Variovorax terrae: one gene and its partner. The protein of the gene in region 1 interacts with the protein of each later gene in a pairwise test. Links are inferred from orthologs where the notes say so. Each region holds a gene or a part of one and is shown on either strand. Other genes may lie near its edges.

What was found. Proteins that work in one complex are often made in the same cells at the same time.
Region 2: the proteins of ftsA (region 1) and MMF98_RS19550 interact in binary tests that used the Escherichia coli proteins (3 or more experiments, as listed by UniProt). The link is inferred for Variovorax terrae from one-to-one orthologs.

Annotation. Positions count from the first base shown.
Region 1 is NZ_JALGBI010000001.1:449,567-453,214, reverse strand. The notes cover bases 1-2,842. They hold ftsA (cell division protein FtsA), read right to left. Parts: upstream 2,116-2,842; coding sequence 886-2,115; downstream 1-885. Other genes in these bases: MMF98_RS02035 (cell division protein FtsQ/DivIB), read right to left, coding at 2,145-2,842; ftsZ (cell division protein FtsZ), read right to left, coding at 1-742. In the rest of the region: more of MMF98_RS02035, read right to left, coding at 2,843-2,930; MMF98_RS02030 (D-alanine--D-alanine ligase), read right to left, coding at 2,927-3,648. UniProt on the Escherichia coli protein: Essential cell division protein that assists in the assembly of the Z ring. May serve as the principal membrane anchor for the Z ring.
Region 2 is NZ_JALGBI010000003.1:36,911-42,179, forward strand. Bases 2,309-5,269 are described here. They hold MMF98_RS19550 (rod shape-determining protein), read right to left. Parts: upstream 4,331-5,269; coding sequence 3,287-4,330; downstream 2,309-3,286. Other genes in these bases: mreC (rod shape-determining protein MreC), read right to left, coding at 2,309-3,204; gatC (Asp-tRNA(Asn)/Glu-tRNA(Gln) amidotransferase subunit GatC), read left to right, coding at 4,543-4,842; gatA (Asp-tRNA(Asn)/Glu-tRNA(Gln) amidotransferase subunit GatA), read left to right, coding at 4,839-5,269. In the rest of the region: mrdA (penicillin-binding protein 2), read right to left, coding at 1-1,672; rod shape-determining protein MreD, read right to left, coding at 1,743-2,261; more of mreC, read right to left, coding at 2,281-2,308. UniProt on the Escherichia coli protein: Forms membrane-associated dynamic filaments that are essential for cell shape determination. Acts by regulating cell wall synthesis and cell elongation, and thus cell shape.

The sequences.
Region 1 (3,648 bases):
GGCAGGCCACGGCCTGCTCGGCAGCGATGCGCGCGCGGTCCGGGCCGGCCGCCACGGCCGTGCCCATCATGGCCTTGCCGGGTTCGCCCATCACGGTGCGCACGTCCTCGAAGTCGACGTTCACATGGCCGGGCACGTTGATGATCTCGGCGATGCCGCCCACGGCGTTCTTGAGCACGTCGTTGGCATGGGCGAAGGCCTCGTCCTGGGTGATGTCGTCGCCCAGCACCTCGAGCAGCTTCTCGTTGAGCACCACGATCAGCGAATCGACGTTGGCCTCGAGCTCGGCCAGGCCGTTGTCGGCATTGGTCATGCGGCGGCCGCCTTCCCAGTCGAACGGCTTGGTGACCACGCCCACGGTGAGGATGCCCATCTCCTTGGCGATGCGCGCGATCACCGGTGCGGCGCCGGTGCCGGTGCCGCCGCCCATGCCGGCGGTGATGAACAGCATGTGCGCGCCGTCGATGGCCTCGCGGATGTCGTCCGCCGCCGCTTCCGCCGCGTCGCGGCCCTTGTCGGGCTTGCTGCCGGCGCCCAGGCCGCTCTGGCCGAGCTGGATGGTCTTGTGCGAGGAGCTGCGGGCCAGGGCCTGCGCGTCGGTGTTGGCGCAGATGAATTCCACACCCTGCACATGGCGCTCGATCATGTGCCCGACCGCGTTGCCGCCGCCGCCGCCCACGCCGATCACCTTGATCTGGGTGCCCAAATTGAATTCCTCTACTTCAATCATTTCGATGCTCATGTTCTTACTCCTGATTTTTCCTGAATAGTGCAGTTGCCATGTAATTGCGTTGGGGTGCGTCATGAACGTTCATGACGGCGGATCGGTGCACCGCCATCGCCAGTGAGGGCTGCCGCGCGCGAGCCAGAGTTTGTGTTTCATGGTCAGAAGTTCCCCACGAACCAGTCCTTGACGCGGCCCATGGCGGTTTTCATGGAGCCGTTCTTCTGCGCCACCTTGAAACCGCGCAGGCGCGCCAGGCGCGCCTCCTCGAGCAGGCCCATCACGGTGGCCGCGCGCGGCTGGGCCACCATGTCCGACAGCGCGCTCGCATACTTCGGGATGCCGCGGCGCACCGGCTTGAGGAAGATGTCCTCGCCCAGCTCCACCATGCCCGGCATCACGGCGCTGCCGCCAGTGAGCACGATGCCCGAGGACAGCACTTCCTCGTAGCCCGATTCGCGCACCACCTGCTGCACCAGCGAGAAGATCTCCTCGATGCGCGGTTCGATCACGCCGGCCAGCGCCTGCTTGCTCAGCATGCGCGGGCCGCGGTCGCCCAGGCCCGGCACTTCCACCTGCTGCTCGGGGTCGGCCAGCAGCTGCTTGGCGTAGCCGGCCTCGACCTTGATGTCCTCGGCGTCCTTGGTAGGCGTGCGCAGCGCCATCGCGATGTCGCTGGTGATCAGGTCGCCCGCGATCGGGATCACGGCCGTATGGCGGATCGCGCCGTTGGTGAAGATCGCCACGTCGGTGGTGCCGGCGCCGATGTCCACCAGCGCCACGCCGAGCTCGCGCTCGTCCTCGGTCAGAACCGCCAGGCTCGAGGCCAGCGGGTTGAGCATGAGCTGGTCCACGTCGAGGCCGCAGCGGCGCACGCACTTGATGATGTTCTCGGCCGCACTCTGCGCGCCGGTGACGATGTGCACCTTGGCCTCCAGGCGGATGCCGCTCATGCCGATCGGCTCCTTGACGTCCTGGCCGTCGATCACGAACTCCTGCGGCTCCACCAGCAGCAAACGCTGGTCGGTCGAGATGTTGATGGCCTTGGCGGTCTCCACCACGCGCGCCACGTCGGCCTGCGTGACCTCGCGGTCCTTCACCGCCACCATGCCGCTGGAGTTGATGCCGCGGATGTGGCTGCCGGTGATGCCGGTGTAGACGCGCGTGATCTTGCAGTCGGCCATCAGCTCGGCCTCCTTGAGCGCCTGCTGGATGCTCTGCACCGTGGCGTCGATGTTGACCACCACGCCGCGCTTCAAGCCATTGCTCGGCGCGATGCCCAGCCCCGCGAGCTTGAGCTCGCCGCCGGGCAGCACCTCGGCCACCACCACCATCACCTTGGCGGTCCCGATATCCAGCCCGACGACCAGGTCCTTGTACTCTTTTGCCATATATGCACCTGTTGTGTCTTGGGTTCCCGCTACTTCTTGCGGGCGTCCGCGCCCACCGTGGTCACGCCGCGCAAGCGCAGCGCGTAACCATCGGCGTGGCGCAGATCGGCCGCTTCCAGCGAGTCCGCCTTCCGTCCATACTTCGAAACTACCTGCGTCAGCGTGTGCGTGAAACGCTGCACACGCGCCGCCACTTCTCCGGGCGAGCCGCGGCCGAGCTCGATCGCCGCGCCGCTGTCGAGCTGCACGCGCCAGCCGCCGCGCCCGGACAGGTCGAGCTCTTCCACCGTGGCGTCGAGTGGCGCAAACAGCGGCTTGAGCACGCGGTACATCGCCAGCACCTGGGCCGCCTGGCCATCGGGGCCGCTCAGGTGCGGCAGTTCGTCCGCCTCCACCTCGTCCACGTTGGCCTCGAACACCTCGCCGAAACTGTTGACCAGCCGGGACTCGCCGTCCGCCCCCCAATAGGCCACGGGCTGATGCTCCTGCAGCGTCACGTCCAGGCGGTTGGGGAACTCACGCCGCACCACCGCATGGCGCACCCAGGGCACGGACTCGAAGATGGCGCGCACCTGCGCCAGGTCCGCCGTGAAGAAATTGCCCGCCAGCCTAGGCGCTACGTTGGCGCGCAGGGTGACGGCGTTGTTGTGGGCCACCTCGCCCTGCACCGTGATGCCGCCGATGGCGAACACCGGGTTGCGCAGCGCCCACCACACCACCGCCGCCAACGCCATGGCGACGCAGGCCAGGAACAGGGTCGTGGCGACCATGTTCATGAGCTTGACGTCGAACGGCGCGGGCAGCGTCTGGGTCATGCAGGCGCTCCAGGAAGCAGGCGGTGGTCGAGCGAGGCCGACAGCAGCACCCTCACGCACAGCTCCTCATAGCTGATGCCGGCCGCACGGGCCGACATCGGCACCAGCGAGTGGCTGGTCATGCCGGGCGAGGTATTCATCTCCAGCAGGAAGGGCTTGCGGTCGCTGGCGCGGATCATCAGGTCGGCGCGGCCCCAGCCGCGGCAGCCCAGCGAGCGGTAGGACGCCAGCACGATGCGCTGGATCTCGCGCTCCTCGGCCTCGGGCAGGCCGCTCGGGCACTGGTATTTCACGTCGTCGGTGAAGTACTTGTTCTGGTAGTCGTAGGCGCCCTCGGGCGCCAGGATGCGGATCACCGGCAGCGCATGGGCGCTCGCGCCTTCGCCCAGCACCGGGCAGGTCACTTCCTCGCCCTCGATGAACTCCTCGCACAGCACGTCGGGGTCGTAGCGCGCCGACAGCTGCACCGCGTCCTGCATCTGCGAGTAACCCATGACCTTGGTCACGCCGATCGAGGAGCCCTCGCGCGGCGGTTTGACGATCAACGGCAGGCCCAGCTCGTCGGGCACGGTGCGCACGCGCACGCGCTCCTGCTGGTCCGGCGCCAGCCACACGTACTTCGGCGTGGGCAGGCCCTCGGCGCTCCACACGCGCTTGGTCATCACCTTGTCCATGGCCACGCTGGAGGCCATGACGCCCGAGCCGGTGTAGGGAATGC
Region 2 (5,269 bases), on another replicon or contig:
TGTACTTGTCCTTCTGGCCGATGGTCACGGCCTGCGCGGTGCCGGTCTTGCCCGCGCTCAGGTAGCCGGCGCCCGCGAACACGCGCGCCGAGGTGCCCTCCTGCGTCACGCCCACCAGGGCGCGGCGCACCACGGCCACGTTCTCGGGCTTGAAGCCCAGGTCTTCGGGCGCGGGCTGCACCACCGGCTCGCGCGTGCGCGTCACCGCGTCCTGCGTCGCCAGCACCAGGTGCGGCTTGTGCTTGACGCCGTTGTTGGCCAGGATGGCCGTGGCCTGCGCCATCTGCAGCATGGTGAAGGTGTTGTAGCCCTGGCCGATGCCCAGCGAGATGGTTTCGCCCGCGTACCACTTCTTCTGCTCGGGGCGCTTGTAGGCATTGCGCTTCCACTCGGTGCTGGGCAGCACGCCGCGCACCTCGCCGTTGATGTCGATGCCGGTGATCTGGCCGAAGCCCAGCGGCTTCATGAAGTCGTGCATGGTGTCCACGCCCATGTCGTTGGCCAGCGAGTAGAAGTACACGTTGCTCGACTTGACGATGGCGCGGTACATGTCGACCGGCCCGAGCGCGATGTCGCCGTGGCTGCGGAAGGTGTGGCCGCCGAAGGTCCAGGAGGCGTTGTCCTGGATGATGGCGCTGGGCGAGCGCTTGCCGGTCTGCAGCGCGGCCATGGCCATGAACGGCTTGTAGGTGGAGCCCGGCGGGTAGGTGCCGCGCAGGGCCCGGTTGAGCAGCGGCTTGTCGAGCGACTCGTTGAGCGCCTGCCAGTTCTCCACGTCGATGCCCTCGACGAACAGGTTGGGGTCGAAGGTGGGCTTGCTCACGAAGGCCAGCACCTCGCCGTTGCGCGGATCGAGCGCGACCAGGGCGCCGCGGCGCTCGCCGAACATGTCCTCCACCAGCTTCTGCAGCTTGATGTCGAGCGACAGCATCACGGTGTTGCCCGGCGTGGCCGGGTTGCTGGCGAGCTTGCGCACGGCCCGCCCGCCGGCCGAGGTTTCGACTTCTTCCACGCCGGTGATGCCGTGCAGTTGCCGCTCGTAGCTCTGCTCGACGCCGAGCTTGCCGATGTAGTCGGTGCCGCGGTAGTTGCTGTCGTCCTCGGAGTCCTCGATGCGCTCCTTCTCGGCCTGGTTGATGCGGCCGATGTAGCCGATCACGTGGCTCGCCAGCTCGCCGTAGGGGTAGTTGCGGAACAGCCGGGCCTTGATGTCCACGCCCGGAAAGCGGTAGCGCTGCGCCGCGAAGCGCGCCACCTCCTCGTCGCTCAGCCGCGTGCGCACGGGCAGCGACTCGAAGCTCTTGGACTCCTCCAGCAGCTTCTTGAAGCGGCGCCGGTCGCGCGGCTGGATGTCCACCACCTGCGCCAGCGCATCCAGCGTCTGCTCGAGGTTGCCGGCCTTGGACGGCGTGATCTCCAGCGTGTAGGCCGAGTAGTTGGTGGCCAGCACCACGCCGTTGCGGTCCAGGATCAGCCCGCGGTTGGGCACGATCGGCACCACCGCGGTGCGGTTGCTCTCGGCCTGCTCGTCGAGGTCCTCGTGGCGGATGACCTGCAGGTAGGCCAGCCGCAGCACCAGCAGCAGGAACGCCAGCAGCACCACGGCGCTGGCCACCAGCACCCGGCGCCGGAAGCGGGACAGGTCGGCTTCGACGTTGGGCAGCTCGGTCATTGGAGCCCCCACGCTCCCCGAGGGCGCTGGCCTTGCTTGAAGCGGCCCTGCGCTGCGGCCGTGCGGGCGTTCATAGCGGTCTGTTCTCGTCGGGATCGGGCGCCCGGCGCTGCGGCGCCAGCAGCAGCACGCTCACCACCGGCCACAGCAGGGCCTCGAACAGCGGCGCCAGCAGCAGGCTCAGGCCGGGAAACACGCCGCCGCCGATCATGCGGATGGTCAGCTCGATCGCATGGGCCGCGACGAACAGCGGCAGCACCTGCAGCGCCTGCGAGGGCACGCTGAACCACAGCAGGCGGCGGTGGATGGTGATGGCGAAGAAGCTCAGCGCGGTGTAGGCCCAGGCATGCTGGCCCAGCAGCGCGGCCTGGTGCACGTCCATGCACAGGCCGAACACGAAGGCGGCGCCGATGCCCACGCGCAGCGGCTGGTGCACGCTCCAGAACACCAGCACCAGCGCCAGCACGTCGGGCATCCAGGCCACCCGCCCGAGCGGCACCAGGTTGACCAGCAGGGCCATCACCAGGCTGCCCCAGATGAACACCGGGTTGGCCGGCAGCAGCAGCTGCTGGCCCGGTCGCATGATCATGGCGTGCCTCCGGTGCGGTTCATTTGCGCGGGCCCTTGCGCGCCGTTTCGCGCGCGGCATCGCCCGGCGGGCGCTCGGGAATCTGCGCCGACACCGGGCTCAGCACCATGACGTAGCGCGCGCCCTGCACCAGCGCCTGCGGCACGCAGTGGATGCGGGCAAAGGCCGAGTCGGCGCGGCGCTCCACCTTGTCCACCTTGGCCACCGGCAGGCCCGGCGGGTAGACGCCGTCCACGCCGCTGGTGGTGAGCAGGTCGCCCGACTGCACGTCGGCATTGCCGGCCATGAAGCGCAGCTCCAGCCCGCCGCCGGCCAGGCCGGTCGGGTCGCCGTAGGCCACGCTGCGCGCGCCGGTGCGGGTGTTCAGCACGGGGATGGCCTGGTCGCGGTCGATCACCAGCGTGACCTCGCTGACCAGCGGATGCACGCGCGTGACCTGCCCCAGCACGCCGGACTCGTCGAGCACCGGCGAGCCGGCCTCGATGCCCTGGGCCAGCCCCTTGTCGATGATCACCTTGCGGGTGTAGGGGTCGGCCGCGTCGTACAGCACCTCGGCGGCCTGGGCCGGCGTGGTCACCTGCTCGCGCAGGGCCAGCAGCTTGCGCAGGCGCTCGTTCTCCTGCGCCAGCTGCTCGACCTGGTTGGCGCGCTGCGACTGCAGGGCCAGCTTGCGGCGCGCCGCCTGTTCCTCGCCCTGGGCGCTTTGCAGCGCCTCGAAATAGCTGCCGCCCTGGCGCGCGAGTTGCACCGGGCGCAGGGCCAGCCATTGAATCGGATAGAGCACGGTGGCCACCGCCGCGCGCAGCGGCTGCGTGACGCGAAAGCGCGCATCGGCCACCATCAGCAGCAGCGCCAGCGCGCTGAAGAACATCAGTTTGGACAGGGCCGACGGGCCCTGCTTGAAGAAGGGCGGGGGCGTGCGGTCCAGGGTGCCCAATGGCATGGTGGTCCTCTCCAGTCAACCGGCGGCCGGGCCGGGCATCGCCACGAAGTGGCGGGGCCGCGGCCGGTGGACTGGCTTCACGTCACTCCGAGGTAAAGATGCTGCCCATGCGCTCCATGCGCTCGAGTGCAATGCCGCAGCCGCGCACCACGCAGGTTAGCGGGTCCTCGGCCACCAGCACCGGCAGGCCAGTTTCCTCGGCCAGCAGGCGGTCGAGGTCGCGCAGCAGCGCACCGCCGCCGGTGAGCATCATGCCGCGTTCGGCGATGTCGGCACCGAGCTCGGGCGGGGTCTGCTCCAGCGCGTTCTTGACGGCCGAGACGATGTTGTTGAGCGGGTCGGTCAGCGCCTCGAGGATCTCGTTGCTGGAGATCGTGAAGGAGCGCGGCACACCCTCGCTGAGGTTGCGGCCCTTGACTTCCATCTCCTTGACCTCGGAGCCGGGAAAGGCGGAGCCGATGTTCTTCTTGATGGCCTCGGCCGTGGGCTCGCCGATCAGCATGCCGTAGTTGCGGCGGATGTAGTTGATGATGGCGTCGTCGAAGCGGTCGCCGCCCACCCGCACGCTGCCCTTGTAGACCATGCCGCCGAGCGAGATCACGCCGACCTCGGTGGTGCCGCCGCCGATGTCCACCACCATCGAGCCGCTGGCCTCGCTCACCGGCAGGCCGGCGCCGATCGCGGCGGCCATCGGCTCCTCGATCAGGTAGACCTCGGAAGCGCCCGCGCCCAGGGCGGATTCGCGGATCGCGCGGCGCTCGACCTGGGTCGAGCCGCAGGGCACGCAGATGATGATGCGCGGGCTGGGCTTGAGCACGCCGCGCGGATGCACCATCTTGATGAATTGCTTGAGCATCTGCTCGGTGACGGTGAAGTCGGCGATCACGCCGTCCTTCATCGGGCGGATCGCCTCGATGTTGCCCGGCACCTTGCCGAGCATGGCCTTGGCCTCGTGGCCGACGGCCTGGATGGTTTTCTTGCCCTGGGGGCCGCCTTCGTGGCGGATGGCGACGACCGAAGGCTCATCGAGAACGATGCCTTTGTCGCGGACGAAAATCAGGGTGTTGGCAGTACCAAGGTCGATGGCAAGGTCGGTGGAGAAGTACCGACGGAATGCTCCAAACATTACAGTCCTCTCGGGCACGGCCTGCGCTTCGGCGGGCCGTCGCCATGTGAAATGGGTCAGCAGGGGGGCGAAATCGTCATTTTTGGTGCAAATACCGGCTGTTTTGCAGCCGTTGCGTCAAAGGCGGGATAATACCCCATCCCCTGTGAATAACTTGTCGGGCAGCACTCTAAAAGGCGCTGGTTACACCCGGTTTCGACTCATCACCCGTCATGTCACTGACTTCTTCCGATATCGGGCGCATCGCCCATCTGGCGCGGCTGGAGCTGAGCCCCAGCGAAAGCGAGCGCATGCTCACGCAAATCAACGGCTTCTTCGACATCGTGGAGCAGATGCGCGCTGTGGATACCACCGGCATCGAGCCGCTGGCGCATCCGGTGGCCGCCATCCAGGACATCGCGCTGCGCCTGCGGGACGATGTGGCAAGCGAGCCCGACCAGCGCGAAGCCAACCAGCGAAGCGCGCCCGCGGTCGAACGCGGCCTGTTCCTCGTGCCGAAGGTGATCGAATGAGCACCGGCCGGGCACTGCATGAACTGGGCGTGGCGCAGCTCGCCGCGAAGCTGCGCGGGCGCGAGGTCTCCGCCGTCGAGACGGCGCAGCACTTTCTCGCGCGCATGAAGACGCACGAGGCGCTGGGCGCCTTTCTCGCGACGAACGAAGACGCCACGCTGGCGCAGGCGCGTGCGGCCGATGCGCGCATCGCCGCGGGCACGGCCGGCGCGCTCGAGGGCGTGCCGCTGGCGCACAAGGACATCTTCGTCACCACCGACTTTCCCACCACCGCCGGCTCGAAGATGCTGGAGGGCTACCGCTCGCCGTTCGACAGCACGGTGGTGCGCAAGCTGGCGGAGGCCGGCATGGTCACGCTCGGAAAGCTCAACTGCGACGAGTTCGCGATGGGCTCGGCCAACGAGAACTCGGCCTTCAAGCCGGTGCG